DNA from 2 places in the Caloramator sp. ALD01 genome. Region 1 is predicted to be linked to the other one. Evidence: riboswitches for the same ligand, from Rfam matches in the RefSeq annotation. Region 1 holds a riboswitch; the other holds the start of a gene.
The links. Region 1 has a riboswitch for S-adenosylmethionine ahead of metK (methionine adenosyltransferase). Riboswitches for the same ligand answer to the same signal wherever they lie in the genome.
Positions count from the first base shown of each region.

Region 2: linked by a shared signal. The riboswitch ahead of A3M9_RS13265 (methionine ABC transporter ATP-binding protein) and the one ahead of metK (methionine adenosyltransferase) in region 1 are both predicted to bind S-adenosylmethionine.

Region 1 covers NZ_AXAA01000004.1:39,803-47,615, reverse strand. Annotated here, with positions in the region: gene A3M9_RS0103015 (rod shape-determining protein) at 1-846, shown strand, start outside; gene yyaC (spore protease YyaC) at 1,130-1,669, opposite strand; gene A3M9_RS0103005 (hypothetical protein) at 1,776-2,339, shown strand; gene A3M9_RS0103000 (ATP-binding protein) at 2,336-3,079, opposite strand; tRNA gene A3M9_RS0102995 (tRNA-Val) at 3,418-3,493, shown strand; tRNA gene A3M9_RS0102990 (tRNA-Thr) at 3,502-3,577, shown strand; tRNA gene A3M9_RS0102985 (tRNA-Tyr) at 3,583-3,667, shown strand; tRNA gene A3M9_RS0102980 (tRNA-Val) at 3,696-3,771, shown strand; tRNA gene A3M9_RS0102975 (tRNA-Thr) at 3,780-3,855, shown strand; tRNA gene A3M9_RS0102970 (tRNA-Tyr) at 3,861-3,945, shown strand; gene A3M9_RS0102965 (YkvA family protein) at 4,206-4,574, shown strand; SAM riboswitch class I at 4,683-4,787, shown strand; gene metK (methionine adenosyltransferase) at 4,979-6,166, shown strand; gene A3M9_RS0102955 (DUF1659 domain-containing protein) at 6,299-6,523, shown strand; gene A3M9_RS0102950 (DUF2922 domain-containing protein) at 6,538-6,756, shown strand; gene A3M9_RS14360 (YvrJ family protein) at 7,069-7,218, shown strand; gene A3M9_RS0102940 (hypothetical protein) at 7,301-7,801, shown strand.
Region 2 covers NZ_AXAA01000008.1:55,982-63,794, forward strand. Annotated here, with positions in the region: gene A3M9_RS0105660 (DUF4153 domain-containing protein) at 1-211, shown strand, start outside; gene A3M9_RS0105665 (O-antigen ligase) at 670-2,397, shown strand; gene A3M9_RS0105670 (MetQ/NlpA family ABC transporter substrate-binding protein) at 2,436-3,242, opposite strand; gene A3M9_RS0105675 (methionine ABC transporter permease) at 3,248-3,898, opposite strand; gene A3M9_RS13265 (methionine ABC transporter ATP-binding protein) at 3,911-4,687, opposite strand; SAM riboswitch class I at 4,798-4,894, opposite strand; gene A3M9_RS14600 (DUF5667 domain-containing protein) at 5,055-6,107, opposite strand; gene sigI (RNA polymerase sigma-I factor) at 6,243-6,902, shown strand; gene A3M9_RS0105695 (anti-sigma factor domain-containing protein) at 6,895-7,773, shown strand.

The sequences.
Region 1 (7,813 bases):
ACCCCAGGCAATATAGTGGCAAAGAGACCATTAAGGGAAGGTGTAATTTCTGACTATGATGTAACAGAAAAGATGTTAAGTCATTTTATAAAGAAGGCTTACAATAAAAGAGGATGGGGTAAGCCAAGAGTAGTAGTATGTATTCCCTGTGAGGCGACAGAGGTTGAAAAAAGAGCAGTTAAAGATGCAGCATTGAATGCAGGTGCAAGAAAAGTTTATTTAATAGAAGAACCTATAGCAGCAGCAATTGGTGCAGGATTAGATATATCAAAACCAAGTGGTACAATGGTGGTAGATATTGGGGGAGGAACCACAGACGTTGCAGTTATATCCCTTGGAGGGATGGTAGTTAGGTCTTCAGTAAAGGTTGCTGGAGACAAATTTGATGAGGCAATTATTAGATATATAAGAAAGAAATATAAGTTGATGATTGGAGAAAGAACAGCAGAAGAATTAAAGATTAATATTGGATGTGCATTTAAGAGAGAAGAAGATGTTTCTATGGAAATAAGAGGAAGAGATTTAATTTCAGGTCTTCCCAAAAATATAGTTGTAAGTTCTGAAGAGATAAGAGAAGCACTTGCTGAGCCTGTACACGAAATTGCAGAATGTGTTCATTCAGTTCTTGAAAAAACTCCTCCAGAACTTGCAGCAGATATAAGTGATAAAGGCATACTTATGACAGGAGGAGGTTCACTTCTTTGGGGACTTGATAAATTCATAGAAGATAGGACTAACGTGCCTGTTAAGGTAGCAGAGGATGCAGTATCCTGTGTAGCACTTGGAACAGGGAAAGCATTAGATTTTATAGAAAAGCTTGAAGAGGTTAAAATATCAAACTATTAAAAGCACGCATAACTGCGTGCTGCAGATTGTTGACAAACTTAATTGTTAGCAAAAATCTGAAAAGCCCCATGATAGGATTTCAATAGGCTCTTTCATAAGCTTTAGCAATTCTTAGCTTTTCGACTTTGGAAAAGTCCGTAATTCGGCACAGGACGTGCCGAGCCGAGCGGCCATCAGGACGATGGCATCGCGAGGGTAGACTTTATCAAACAAAGAAAAGCTTAGAATTGCTTAGCGATATGAATCGATGACCAATAAATCCTTCATGGGGCTAATCATTGTTTTAAAGTGACTCCTTTGCTGCCTTTATAAAGGCATCTGTTATTACTTTTGCCATCTGCATAACAAACCCGAGTCTTGTAGAATTAAAGGCAAATATATCCGAATTATCCGTTGTATCTACAACTCCTATTATAGAGATATCTCCAACTTTTGGTAATTTTTTACCAACACCCTTTCCAGGAGATACAGGTCCTAACTTAACTTGAATATCACCAACAAAATCAGAATATCCAAGGCAAGCATCTACTGCAATAACAAAATGATGTTTATAATATTGATTAATAAAGTTAATCTTTGTTTCTAAGTTTACTGCGTGGGCAGGATCCTCGAGTGTCCCAATTACAGGCAGATTGAAATTTTTGTCGGTGAGTAAAGTTCCAACTAATGGACCTAAGGAGTCTCCAATACATTTATCAGTACCAATACACAGAATAATAGTATTTTTACGTATAAATTTTTTAAGATATTCCGAAAGCTTATCAACAGCATCTTTATCTTTAAAATGTACCTTCATTCCTATTAAATCATCTCTATTAGGCACATCCTCCACCCCCTTATTTAATATATACACATATATAAAGGTAAATTATTACTAAAATGAATATAAAAAAAATTAAGGGGGAAAATATAATATGAGGAGGGGTGTTATGAAAAGAATATATAGTTACCTTGTAATTATTATAACTATAATAACACTGTATACAATGTTTACAATCAAACCCAATGAAGTTGAGACTTTAGTTAATGAAACAATTGAGGAAAAAGTTTATGATGTTCAAGATGAGAACACAGGCTATATATTTGATGATTTTAATCGGGGTATTAATATAAAGCTTGAAGAAAATAAAACTAAAGATAAAGAAGAGAAAAAAACAAATAAGCAAAGTTTAAATAATATAGAAAAATTAAAATACATATATGATACTTATATAGCGAGTGAATATTACAACATAGACAGCATAGCTGAAACAACACAAGTAGCAACATACGATGTTATGTCTATGGAAAATAAAATAAGCCTTGATGATAAGGCTTATATTTTTTCATTAATAAAATACTTGAAACCTTCTGATATTTTAATATTAAATGACATAATAAAGGATGGGGTTACAGAAAAGGAAGCCGATTATATATTTAAAATTTTAAAGGATAGGCTTCCTAAGGAAAAATATGAAGAGTTAATAGGTATAGTTTATAAATATAGCAATTAATCCTTTTTGCAAATTTTGCTTATTTTTTCTTTATCCCATATATTAAGTTGATCTATATTTGTAATCGCATTCAGTATATTATCCTTTACAAAGGGTATATCGTGTTCAATTTGTTTTATTAAATCCTTCATATATTGTCTCTTTGTTTCACCATTTGCAGGGCAGGGATTTTTAACAACAGGAATATTATATTTATTACAAGCTCCTATTATTTCCTTTTCATACACATAAACAAAAGGCCTTATTAAATATAAATCCTTCCTTGATAAATAGGTTACAGGAGAAAAGGTATTAAGTCTTGCTTCATAAAAAAGTGATAATAAAAAGGTTTCAATGGCATCGTTAAGATGATGACCAAGAGCAACCTTATTACATCCAAGTTCTTTAGCAGTATCGTGCAGTATTCCTCTTCTCATATTAGCACAAAGAGAACAAGGATTTTTTTCTTTCCTAACATCAAATAATATTTCACCTATTTGAGTTGGTACTATTTTAAATTCAATATCAAGCTCCTTAAAATATTCTATTAAAGGTTCAGGGGTATATTCTTTAAAACCCATATCAATTGTTATAGCTACAATATCGAATTTTTCATTAGAGAATCTTTGATACATCTTTAATGCTTTAAGAAGCAGATTGCTATCCTTACCACCTGATACACCAACAGCAATTTTATCGCCATCTTGAATCATATTGAAATCTGTTGCAGCCCTTCGTAGCTTTCCAAGTATTTGTTTCATTTTATCCCACCTTTTAATTACGATTATTTATAGATTAAATTTACAATAAATATTGTTGATTGACAAGGGGGAAGCTGTAGGAGATAAAGTATAGAGCAATGCATAGAAATTAAATAGTATCAAAGAAATTTCTTAAGCAGATAATTTATAAGAAATCTATTGATGCTAAATATAAAATAATGAGTTATTTAAAGAATATAAAAGTATTTTAAAGAAATATGAATATAATCTTAAAAAACAGGGAATATTATATTTGAAAAAAGTTTTTGGCTCTTATATAATAACACTTGTCGCGAGGGACGAATGAAAAAAGCGACGAAAAAGATGAGTAAAAACGTGGGCGCGTAGCTCAGCTGGGAGAGCATCTGCCTTACAAGCAGAGGGTCACAGGTTCGAGCCCTGTCGTGCCCACCACATAAGATGCCGGCTTAGCTCAATTGGCAGAGCAACTGACTTGTAATCAGTAGGTTGTAGGTTCGATTCCTATAGCCGGCTCCATAAGTGGGGCGATTCCCGAGTGGCCAAAGGGGGCAGACTGTAAATCTGTTGGCGCAGCCTTCGGTGGTTCGAATCCACCTCGCCCCACCAATAAATTAAAAATAAAATATTAATATATGGGCGCGTAGCTCAGCTGGGAGAGCATCTGCCTTACAAGCAGAGGGTCACAGGTTCGAGCCCTGTCGTGCCCACCACATAAGATGCCGGCTTAGCTCAATTGGCAGAGCAACTGACTTGTAATCAGTAGGTTGTAGGTTCGATTCCTATAGCCGGCTCCATATATGGGACGGTTCCCGAGTGGCCAAAGGGGGCAGACTGTAAATCTGTTGGCGCAGCCTTCGGTGGTTCGAATCCACCCCGTCCCACCAAAGAGACGCATATGCGTCTCTTTTTTAGTAGTAAATACATCTTTTATAGGTGGTGGATAGTGGTCAATACTCAAATTGAAGTAAGCTTGCCCTAAGCTAAAAGGGCTAATTTGCCTCTAAAATATCACTATGTGGCTTATTGCAGCTTAGTTTTTTTCTATATAACTATTTTATAAGATAATCGACATTCATTACCCAATTATAGAAGTAGGCAACTTCTGTGCTTATTAGTTAAATATAAATAAAAAGTGGTGATTATAGTGAAAAAAATAAAAAAATGGGCAGAAAATTTGTTAAAGCAACTTGAACTATTGTATAAGATATATACATATCCTAAAACACCTTGGTATGCAAAAATATCAATTGGAATAGTTATAGCTTATGCTTTAAGTCCTATAGATTTAATACCAGATTTCATACCTATTTTAGGTTATTTAGATGACCTATTGATTTTACCCTTAGGAATATATCTGTCATTAAAGTTAGTACCTGACTATGTTATAGAAGAATGCAGAGAAATAGAGGTTGACTTAAGCAAATTTAAGGGTAAAAAAATAGTTTCAGCTTTGTTAATTTCAGCCATATGGCTATTACTTATATATTTATTGATTAGAAGGTTATTTAGATAAGATAAGTCCTGCAAATATTTTAATTAAATAAAATTATAAATAATATTATTGACATACATATTTTATTGTGATAATATTACTCAAGATGTTTAAATTGAATACAGGAAACTCTTATCAAGAGAGGTGGAGGGACTGGCCCGATGAAGCCCGGCAACCGGTGCATAAGCACAATGGTGCCAATTCCTGCAGAATTTAAATTCTGGCAGATGAGAGTCTTATGGATATAAGCCTCTTCGTCAGAAGGGGTTTTTATTATGCATTGAAAATTATAAACGGTTTAAATAATATAGTTTATAATTTTCATATCATTAAAAACAAAAGATTGAGAAATACTAAATTTAGTCTCAAAATCCTTCAATTAAAGTGTAAACAATTTTATTTATATATTAAAAGGAGGTAGAAAGATGGCAAGAAGATTATTTACATCAGAATCAGTTACTGAAGGACATCCAGATAAGATTTGTGATCAAATTTCAGATGCGATACTTGATGCTATATTAGCTGAAGACCCAGAGGCAAGAGTAGCTTGTGAGACAGCAGTAACAACAGGTATGGTACTTGTTATGGGGGAAATATCAACAAAATGTTATGTTGATATTCCAAAGGTTGTTAGAAGAACAATCGAAGAAATAGGATATACAAGAGCAAAATATGGATTTGACTGTGATACTTGTGCAGTTATAACTTCAATAGATGAGCAATCATCAGATATTGCAATGGGTGTTGACAAGGCACTTGAAGCAAAGAAGGGTGAAGAAAACGAATTTGCAACTACAGGTGCTGGAGACCAAGGTATGATGTTTGGTTTTGCTTGTACTGAAACACCAGAATATATGCCACTTCCAATAGCAATGGCACATAGACTATCAAGAAGACTTGCTGAAGTTAGAAAAAATGGAACACTTGACTATCTAAGACCAGATGGAAAGACTCAAGTAACTGTTGAATATGAAGATGATAAGCCAGTTAGAATAGATACAATAGTTATATCAACTCAACACAGCCCAGAAGTTACAAGAGAACAAATAGAAAGAGATATGATTGAACACGTTATAAGAAAGGTTGTTCCAGCAAACCTTCTTGATGAAAATACTAAATATTACATAAACCCAACAGGAAGATTCGTAATAGGTGGACCACACGGAGACTCAGGTCTAACAGGAAGAAAGATTATAGTTGATACATACGGTGGATATGGCCGTCACGGTGGTGGTGCCTTCTCAGGAAAGGATCCAACTAAGGTTGACCGTTCAGCAGCTTATGCAGCAAGATGGGTTGCAAAGAACCTTGTAGCAGCTGGTGTAGCAGAAAAGCTTGAAGTTGAAGTTGCATATGCTATAGGTGTAGCAAAGCCAGTTTCAATAACTGTTGATACATTTGGAACAGGAAAGTTACCAGATGAAAAGATAATTGAAATAATCAACAAGGTATTTGATCTAAGACCAGCAGCAATAATTAAGCATCTTGACTTAAGAAGACCAATCTACAGACAAGTTGCAGCTTATGGTCACTTTGGTAGAACAGATTTAGATTTACCTTGGGAAAGATTAAACAAGGTAGATGAAATAAAGAAGCTTATAGCTGAAATGTAATAAGTTAAGTTCTATGCAATATAGAAATGTTGCATAGAACTTTTTATTTTAGATTTTTGTCAAAATTATATTTTAAAGGGTGTAAAAATATTCCCTATTTACAATTTATATAAGTGAAAGGGGGAATTAAAAATGGCAGTAAAAGATTTTAAACAATCATCAACATTACTTATGAAATTTAATATGGGAGTTGACGCAAGAGGAAACGACATAATAAAGGTGGTTAATTTAAGGAAGGTAAAACCTCAAGCAGACCATCAGGCAGTATTTGAAACAGCACAATCTATCTCTACATTGGTTGATGGAAATCTTATTGAAGTTTTAAGACAAGAAGTTCTTGAATTAGTAAATGAATAATGGGGGTGTAGATTATGGCAAAGTCACTTGTTATGGTATTTCAAAATGAAGCAGGTAAGAATGTTTCACTTTCAATTCCAAATGTAAGGGAAAACATAACAGAACAGGAAGTAAAGACAGTTATGCAGGATATTATAAGCAAGAACATATTTACATCAACAGGTGGAAACTTAATAACAATAATGTCTGCACAGGTAGTAAATAGAGAAGTAGAAGAGCTTGCAGTAAGATAATGTTTGGCACTTCATTAGTTGGATGAATGAATAGGCTAAATTTAGCCCCATAATGGATTTTAGGCTGTGACAATAAATATTAAATGAAAAAGTCCCAAACCTTTAATTATAGTTTCTTTAGAGATAATGTTTTATATGTTGTTTTAAAAGTACTATGGACTTTTTCAATATAGGTTTCATAAATACTTAAAGTTTATGAAACGGCCTCAAAATCCATATATGGGGCTTTTGTAAAAATATAAAATAAGTGTTTGTTATGTATTGATTTCAATAAGTTGTAGGTATAATTTATATAAATAATGGAGGGATATTATGGAGGAATTATTTAATCAAATAGCCAATTTTGGTTTTCCGATTGTATTATCAATTTATCTTTTAGTTAGATTGGAAAATAAATTGGAAAAACTAACAGAGAGCATAAATGAACTTTCTAAAAACATATCAAATATTTGTAAATTTTAAAAAAACAGGGTTTTGACATCGAACATATGTTCGATTATAATTGTATATATAACATTTTATATTTACAAAGGGGAGGAGTTTGATGTTAGTTTGCATTAAGCCAGAATACAAAGAGGGTGTTGGGGATTGTACTATACTTATTTATGAGAGAGATGAAGTAGTTCTAAAAAAGAATATAAGATATGGCCTAAGACAAGTTGCAAAACAATATAACCAGGATATAAGGGAGCTAAAATATAAATGTAATAGGATAACAAATTTAGGTAAGTTAACCCCTATAGCACTATCATCTGACACAATATTAGTGCCAATTAAAGTTAGAACTCCAAGGGTTCACAGGGATGGAGGTTACGGATATATAAACTTGTTTTTTATTGAACAAGTTTATGAAAATTTCATATTATTAAATAATGGGAGTAAAATATTTTTTGTAGAAAATAGAAGAAGTATTATAAAAAGAATAAATGTTGCCAAGAATTTAAGTAGTACAATACTTAAAATAGAATATAGCAACATTGTTACAATTTTAAATGAGGTCTTGAAACTTAACGATAAATTAGAGACAATAATACTAAAAAGATAAATTTAGTAGGAG
Region 2 (7,813 bases), on a different contig from region 1:
TATTAAAGATATTATACAAAGTGCATATAAAAAATATGGAACATTTAGACCAGATATAGAACTTAAAATTGAAGAATTGTCATTAGTTGACGAAAACGAGACTTTAAAGGTTAAAATAATATTAAACAATGTATCTGGAAGAGTTGATGATAATGAGGATATTAGAGTTGATGGATGTGATTTTTTAATTATGTATAGTATTAAAAAGTAGAAATATTTTTTAAGTGACCCCATAATGCATATTCAAATATTATGGGGTTTTATAATTGCCTATTACCTTTTTAAAGCAAAAATTTAGTAATATTTTTCAGGCTATTGAAAAAGTTATATTTTGATTAGCCCCATCAAGGATTTCTTGGGCATTCGTTCATTTCGCTAATCAATTCTAAGCTTTTCTTTGTTTGAAAAGTCCTACCCTCGCGATGCCATCGTCCTGATGGCCGCTCGGCTCGGCACGTCCTGTGCCGAATTACGGACTTTTTCAAAGTCGAAAAGCTAAGAATTGCTAAAGCTCACGAAAGAGCCCATTGAAATCCTATGATGGGGCTTTTTCAGATTTTTTCTAACAATTAGGTTTGTCAAAAATCCGAAAAATATAATAATATTTTTTAGATTAATAGACTTATAACTAATTTTTTGTTATAATTTACAAATAAAGGAGGGGTTATGTTGAAAAAATTATATTTGCTACCATTGTGTCTTATTTTTTTTGTGCCATTAATAGTTTGTGAAAAAATTTTAATACTTCCAGATCATCTCAAAAACTTTTGGATTGCAGGAGTGAACTTTGATTATTTTTCATATTATAAAAGCAAAGTATTGTTGATATTGGTTTTGTTTTCCTTAATTTCTCTACTCTATAGCTTAAGAAAAGATGAAATTAGTATTAAAAGTTCTAAATTATATATTCCATTATTTGTATATTTATTTTTCATAATAATGTCAACAATATTTTCTAAGTACAAAGACATTTCTCTATGGGGATTCCCTGACAGATATGAAGGAGCAATGGTTCTTTTTTCATACATAATTATATTTTTTGTTTTTGCTCTTGTACCTAAAATTAAAGATACGCAGATAATATTAAATTCCTTTTTAATTTCCTCATTTTTAATAGGAGTTATATCTATGCTTCAATTTTTTAATTTAGATTTTATAAAGTCATACATTGTAGGCAAACTTCATATATTCCAGTTGCAATATTTAGGAAAGGTGTATATAAAATTCAATCCTGGTCCAAGGTATGTTTATGCAACATTATATAACTCCAATTACGTAGGAAGCTTTATGGCAATATCATTTATAGTTACATTTATTTTGTATGTACTAAATAACGAAAAGAAAAGAATAATATATGGTATACTTTCAGTTATTATGTTTTTTAGCCTTATAGCCTGTCATTCAAGGGCTGGAATTTTAGGAGTTATGGTTGCAGTCATATTTTTTGCAGTGTATAAATACAAAGAAATTTTAAAGAATTTTAAATTTGTTGCACCTATTTTAATCATATATTTACTTGTTTACGTTTTTATAAACACTTTATCAAGCAGCTATATTGGAAATAAAATAGAGAGTCTTTTTGTTGATATAAATAAGACTATAACTAATTCAACAAATAACAATTTAAGGGATGTAAAAATTTATAATAATGCAGTTTGCTTAAATTTTGATAAAGCCACATTAAATTTTGTATTTGATAATGAAAAAATTTTTGCCACTGATGAAAATAACAAAAGAGTATCCTTTAAGTTTGATTCAAATAAAAATGAATTTTTATTTGAAAACCCAACCTATTCTCAATTAAAATATTTTATTAATAATTACAATAATATGCCTGTGTTAATTTTAAACAATGGATATGATAATTTAAATCTAATTAAAACCAAAGAAGGATTTAAAATATTAAGCTTTAGTGGAAAAATCAATAATATTAATCCTGTAGACAAAATAGATGTAAAGGGCAAAGAAAAGCTTGGCTCTGGAAGAGTCTATATTTGGTCAAGGTCTATTCCTTTAATAAAAAATACTCTGTTTTTAGGGTATGGCCCAGACACCTATGCATTGTATTTTCCTCAATACGATTATATAGGTAAATTCTTGTTCTTAGGTACCCCAAGTATATTAGTAGACAAGCCCCACAATATGTACTTGCAAAATGCAATTAATATTGGTGTTATAGGAACTTTGGCATTTTTAATATTTATCCTTTGCTATTTAATTTTTAGTTTTAAAGCAATTAACACTCTAAAAGATTCTTCTTTAAGTACAATATCTATCTCTATATTTTTTGCTCTAATTGCATATTTAGTTGCTGGAGTTTTCAATGATAGCGTTGTTTATGTGGCTCCTTTATTTTGGGCTTTAGGTGGTTTAAATTTTAAAATACTAAACAATTAAGTTTAAGAAAAGAGGTGTAGCTTTGCTACACCTTTAAATTAGAAGGCTGGAACAACTGCACCTTGGTATTTTTCTTCTAAAAACTTTTTAACATCCTCTGATTGAAGTACATTGATAAGTTCCTTAATTAACTCATTGTCCTTGTTATCCTGTCTTGTAACTAAAACATTTGCATATGGTGAATCCTTATCTTCAATAAATAGGCTGTCCTTTACAGGATTTAATTTTGCTTCAAGTGCGTAGTTTGTGTTTATTACTGCAAAATCAACATCCTTTAAAACCCTTGGAAGTTGTGCTGCCTCTAATTCCTTAAACTGAAGATTCTTTGGATTTTCAACTATATCCTTTGGAGTTTGAGTTAAACTATTATCCTTTAGCTTAATTAATCCTTGTTTTTGTAAAAGCAGAAGTGCTCTTCCTTCATTTGTTGCATCATTTGGTATTGCAACTACTGCTCCATCCTTAATCTCATCCTTGCTTTTTATTTTTTCTGAATAGGCCCCCATTGGCTCAACGTGTACCTTTGCAACTGAAACAAGATTTAGTCCCTTTTCTTTATTAAACTCATCAAGATATGGAACGTGTTGGAAGAAGTTTGCATCTATTTGTTTATCATTTAATGCAGTATTAGGTGTAACATAATCTGTAAATTCCTTAACTTCAAGTTCAATTCCCTTTTCCTTAAGCTTTGGTTTTATGTAATTTAATATCTCTGCGTGTGGAACTGGAGTTGCTCCAACTACAATTTTTTTCGTATTTGAGGCTTCTTTTTTTGAACAACCTGTAACTCCTGTCAATAGTAGTGATACACATAGTATTGTTGCTGTAAATTTTCTTAATTTCATATTCATTACCTCCTGTCAATTTTTTTTGCAAAATAATTTCCTGTTCTTTGAGTTATTTCAACCAGCAGTATCAAAATTATAACAGTAACTATAAGTATATCTGTTCTAAACCTTTGATACCCATATCTTACTGCTAAATCTCCTATTCCACCTCCTCCTATAACACCTGCCATTGCAGAATATCCTATTATATTTACAATTGTTAATGTAATACCTAATATTAAACCTGGAAGTGCCTCCTTTATTAAAACCTTAAAAACTATTTGAGGTGTTGAAGCCCCCAGGGAAACTGCTGCCTCAATTACACCTTTATTAACATCTTTTAGAGCAGATTCCACTACCCTTGCAACGAAGGGGGCAGCTGCAATGGATAGTGGAACTACTGCAGCTTCTTTTCCTATCGTTGTACCAACAATGACTCTTGATAGGGGAAAAAGAAGAATAATCAATATAATAAACGGTATTGACCTTGTTATATTAATTATTGAACCTATTATAGAATTAAGCTTTGGCATTTTAAGTAAACCTTCTTTGTCTGACAAAACTAAAAATATACCAAGTGGAGCACCTAATAATATGGAAAACAAAGTTGAAAAAACAACCATATACAGTGTATCTAAAAATGAAGGCAAAACTAATTTTAATATTTCACTCATACTCTAACCTCCTTATATTGCTCTTTCTTTAAAGTCCAAGTATATAACCTCACCCTTTTGGCTCTGAAGAAATTGTCTTAAAGTTTTAGATTTAGGACTTTTAAACACCTCGTCCTTTATTCCCTCTTCAACTATCTCTCCCTTTTCCATAACTGCAACATTACTACAAATTCTATCTACTACATCCATCTCGTGGGTAATTAAAACTATTGTTAATCCTAAGGTTTTATTTAGTTCTAACAATAGATCTAAAATTTGTTTTGTTGTAAGTGGGTCAAGGGCTGATGTTGCCTCATCACATAGAAGTATTTTAGGGTTATTGGCAAGTGCCCTTGCTATTGCAACTCTCTGCTTTTGGCCTCCTGATAGATTTGATGGATATTCCTTTTCCTTATCCTCTAGCCCAACTATCTTTAAAAGTTCTCTAACCCTTTTATCTATATAATCCCTTTTATGTCCTGCTATCTCAAGTGGAAAGGCAACATTCTTATATACATTTGAATTTGAAAGCAGATTAAAATGCTGGAATATCATACTAACATTTCTTCTATACTCCCTAAGTTCCCTTTTATTAAACTTAGTTATATCTCTTCCTTCTACTATAATTTCACCCTCATCTGGTGTTTCAAGCAAGTTTAAACACCTCAAAAGAGTCGACTTTCCTGCACCACTTTTCCCTATTATTCCAAACACCTGTCCTTTTTCTATTTTTAAATTGATTCCCTTAAGTGCCTCGGTTTTATTGCCATTAATTAAATAACTCTTTTTTAAATCCTTAATTTCAATCACATTAACACCCCTTTTAAAATTTTCTCAAAATTTTGTTATTTTATTGAATAAATTAAATTATTTCCCTTATAGATTAATAAAAAAACCTCTTTGATGAAAGAGGCACTCCTCTCTCATCTCCCAGCTTTCGCTGCAGGATTTGGCACCTTGCTATTCGCAGGTTGCCGGGCTTCATCGGGCCAGTCCCTCCACCTCTCTTGATAAGAGCTTCTTATTTAATTCTTGATTAAGATTATATAAACAATTGCAAGTGTTGTCAATACTATTTTTCAATTTTTATAGATTTTTTATTTTTAAAACTTCCTGCTATATAGGAAAAATAAAATTTAGGTGCCTAAAGCTATATTGCCTTGGCACCCTTTCTTTATTAATTTTCTTTACCCGCATCATTATTAGTAGCATTATCTTGTTCTACATTTACATTTTCTTCAGTCTTATTACCTTCTTTTTTTTCTTTTCTCTCTTTTATTTTTTCCTTAATCTCTTCTCTTTTTTCCTTTATTTTTTCCTTAATTTCTTCTTTTTTAACTTCTCTAATTTCCTTTTTAATTTCTTGCCTTACTTCCCTTACATCCCTTTTATTTATGAAGTTTCTATTTAACTCTTTTTCCACCTGTTTTGCCTCATCCTTTGTTATTGTTCCATTCTTTACCTCTTCCTTTAGAACTTCCCTTGTTTCTTTTCTTAACTCATTTCTTGTCTTTACAACTTCCCTTGCCTGTTCTCTTATCTGTTTCATTTCCTGCTTTTTAGCCTCAAGTGATGTTTGTGCCTCCTTTAATGCCTCTTCTGCCTTTTTGATTTCCTCTTCATTGTTTGTTTCCTTTGCCTTTTCTAATGCCTTTCTTGCTTCTACAACCTGCTTTCTTACATTAAACATTTCCTGCTTTTTATTTATTAAACTTAACACTGTCTCCTTCTTTTGTGTTTGTAGTTCAATTACATTTTGAATTGTTGGTTTTGCATTTTCTGATACCTTTTCTTGTATTTTTGTTAAAACCTCTATTGAATTCTTATATCTTATTTCTATTCTGTTTTTTAGTTCATTTACTTTATTTACAACCGAATCACTTACTACATCATCCTTTTGTTCTTCAGATACTATCTTTTCTACTATTTCCTGTGTACTTTCCATCTTTTGCTGAAATTCCTCTACAGCAGGCTTTACAAGTTCCTCTTTACCCTCCTCTGCCATAACCTGTGCCTCTGCAAGCCTCTCCTCTGCAACGTCTGCTGTAACCTCTGCCTTTTTTTCCTCATCAAATGTGAGTGAAATTTTTACTTCATCAATAAGTTTATCTACTGGATAAAGGATACTATCTGGCGTTATTCCAGCATCTGTCCCTTGAACATCTGCCTTTGCTATTGTAACATTAAACATAAGTAATAGTGCTGTTGATAATGCTAAATACTTTTTCATTTTTATATCCCTCCCTAATTTTGTTTTCAACTATTAATACGTCCTTTTTTATTTTTTTAGGGGGCAAATAAAAAATTTTTTTACCCTATAAAAATCAATTAATTTTTCGTATTAACATATGAAAGGGGGAAGAAGATGATAGATGACAGAGAGAAATTTATCGAGGAAAATAGAGACTTTGTATATAAAATTGCATCAAGTATATGTAAAAGAAGACTCTCTTGGCAAAATGATGATGAACTAAGTATTGCACTAATTGCATTTAATAAAGCAATTGAAACATATGATAAAAAAAAGGGCAATTTCTTCTCCTACTCAAGGATGATAATAAAAAATTCACTCATAGATTATTTTAGAAAAAGTACTAAAAACGTAAACATTTATCTTGGAGATGAAGAACTTATTACCTTTGAACTAAAAAGTTCAATCGAAAAGTATGAAATAGAAGAGGAGAACAAAATAAGGGCACAGGAAATAGCCTTATTTAACCATAAACTTAAGGAATATGGTATAAGCTTTTCTGACTTAGTTATAAGTTCGCCAAAACATAAGGATACAAGAGAAGAACTTATAAATGTTGCCTTTTTGGTGTCAAGAGAACAACAGATACTTGAAAGGTTAAATAAAACAAAGCAACTACCCATAAAGCAGATTTGTTTATTAACTTCAAAAAGCGAAAAATTCATTGAGAAATGGAGAAGGTATTTAATAGCACTTATATTAATTTTATCAGATAGCGACTTAATGTATATTAAATCATACCTCAATATAAAGGTAGGTGATAAAAATGGTTAAAAAGGGAATAATAGTTGAAGTCAATGGCAGAGAAGCTGTTCTATTTACACAAACCGGAGAGTTTTTAAAATTTAAGTCGAATGAAAGTCTCCAAATAGGCCAAGAATACACATATAAATACACAAATTTTAGGCCATTTTTAATAGCTGCTTCTTTACTTTTATGTATATTCCTTGGTTCCTTTGTTACAATATATAATCAAGTTTATGCATCTATGACTGTTACCATAAATCCTCAATTTAGGATAGATGTAAATAGATTTAATAGGATTATAAAGGTTGTCCCTCTTAACAAAGACGCCGAAGATGTCCTTAGCTCTATTAAGTTAAAAAACAAAAACATTAATGATGGACTTATATTAATTGTTAAAAAGGCAAAGGAAAAAAAGTATATAACCGATGAATACTATAACAACAAAACTAAAAAGATTAATATAGAGATAGATAAAGGTGATGTTAAATTAAACAAGTTTACATCTGAAATGAAAAATCAAAAGTTAAATTTTGAAAAGGTATATGCTAAACTGCAAAAAATTCAAGATAGGGCAAATAAACGTGAGTTAATTAAAGAAAAATTGAAGGAAAAGGATAAGCAGATAGAAAATCAAAATCCAAAGGATGAGAAGAATAAAATTGATAATAAAGAGGATTTAAAGGAGAATAATAAGGAAAATAAAGTAAGGGAAGAAATTAAAAATAGAATTAAGGAAAATATAAAGAATAAAATAAATCAAAAGGATGAAAGTGTTCCAAAATCTAAAGAAAATCTACAAGAAAAAATTGAGGATAAAAAAGAAAACCCTCCACCAAAATTAGAGGAAAAGATTAATACTTTTAAAGAAAAAGTAAAAAGACAAAAGGGGCTAAATTAGCCCATCTGATTGTTGTCAAACCTACTTGTTAGCTGAATTT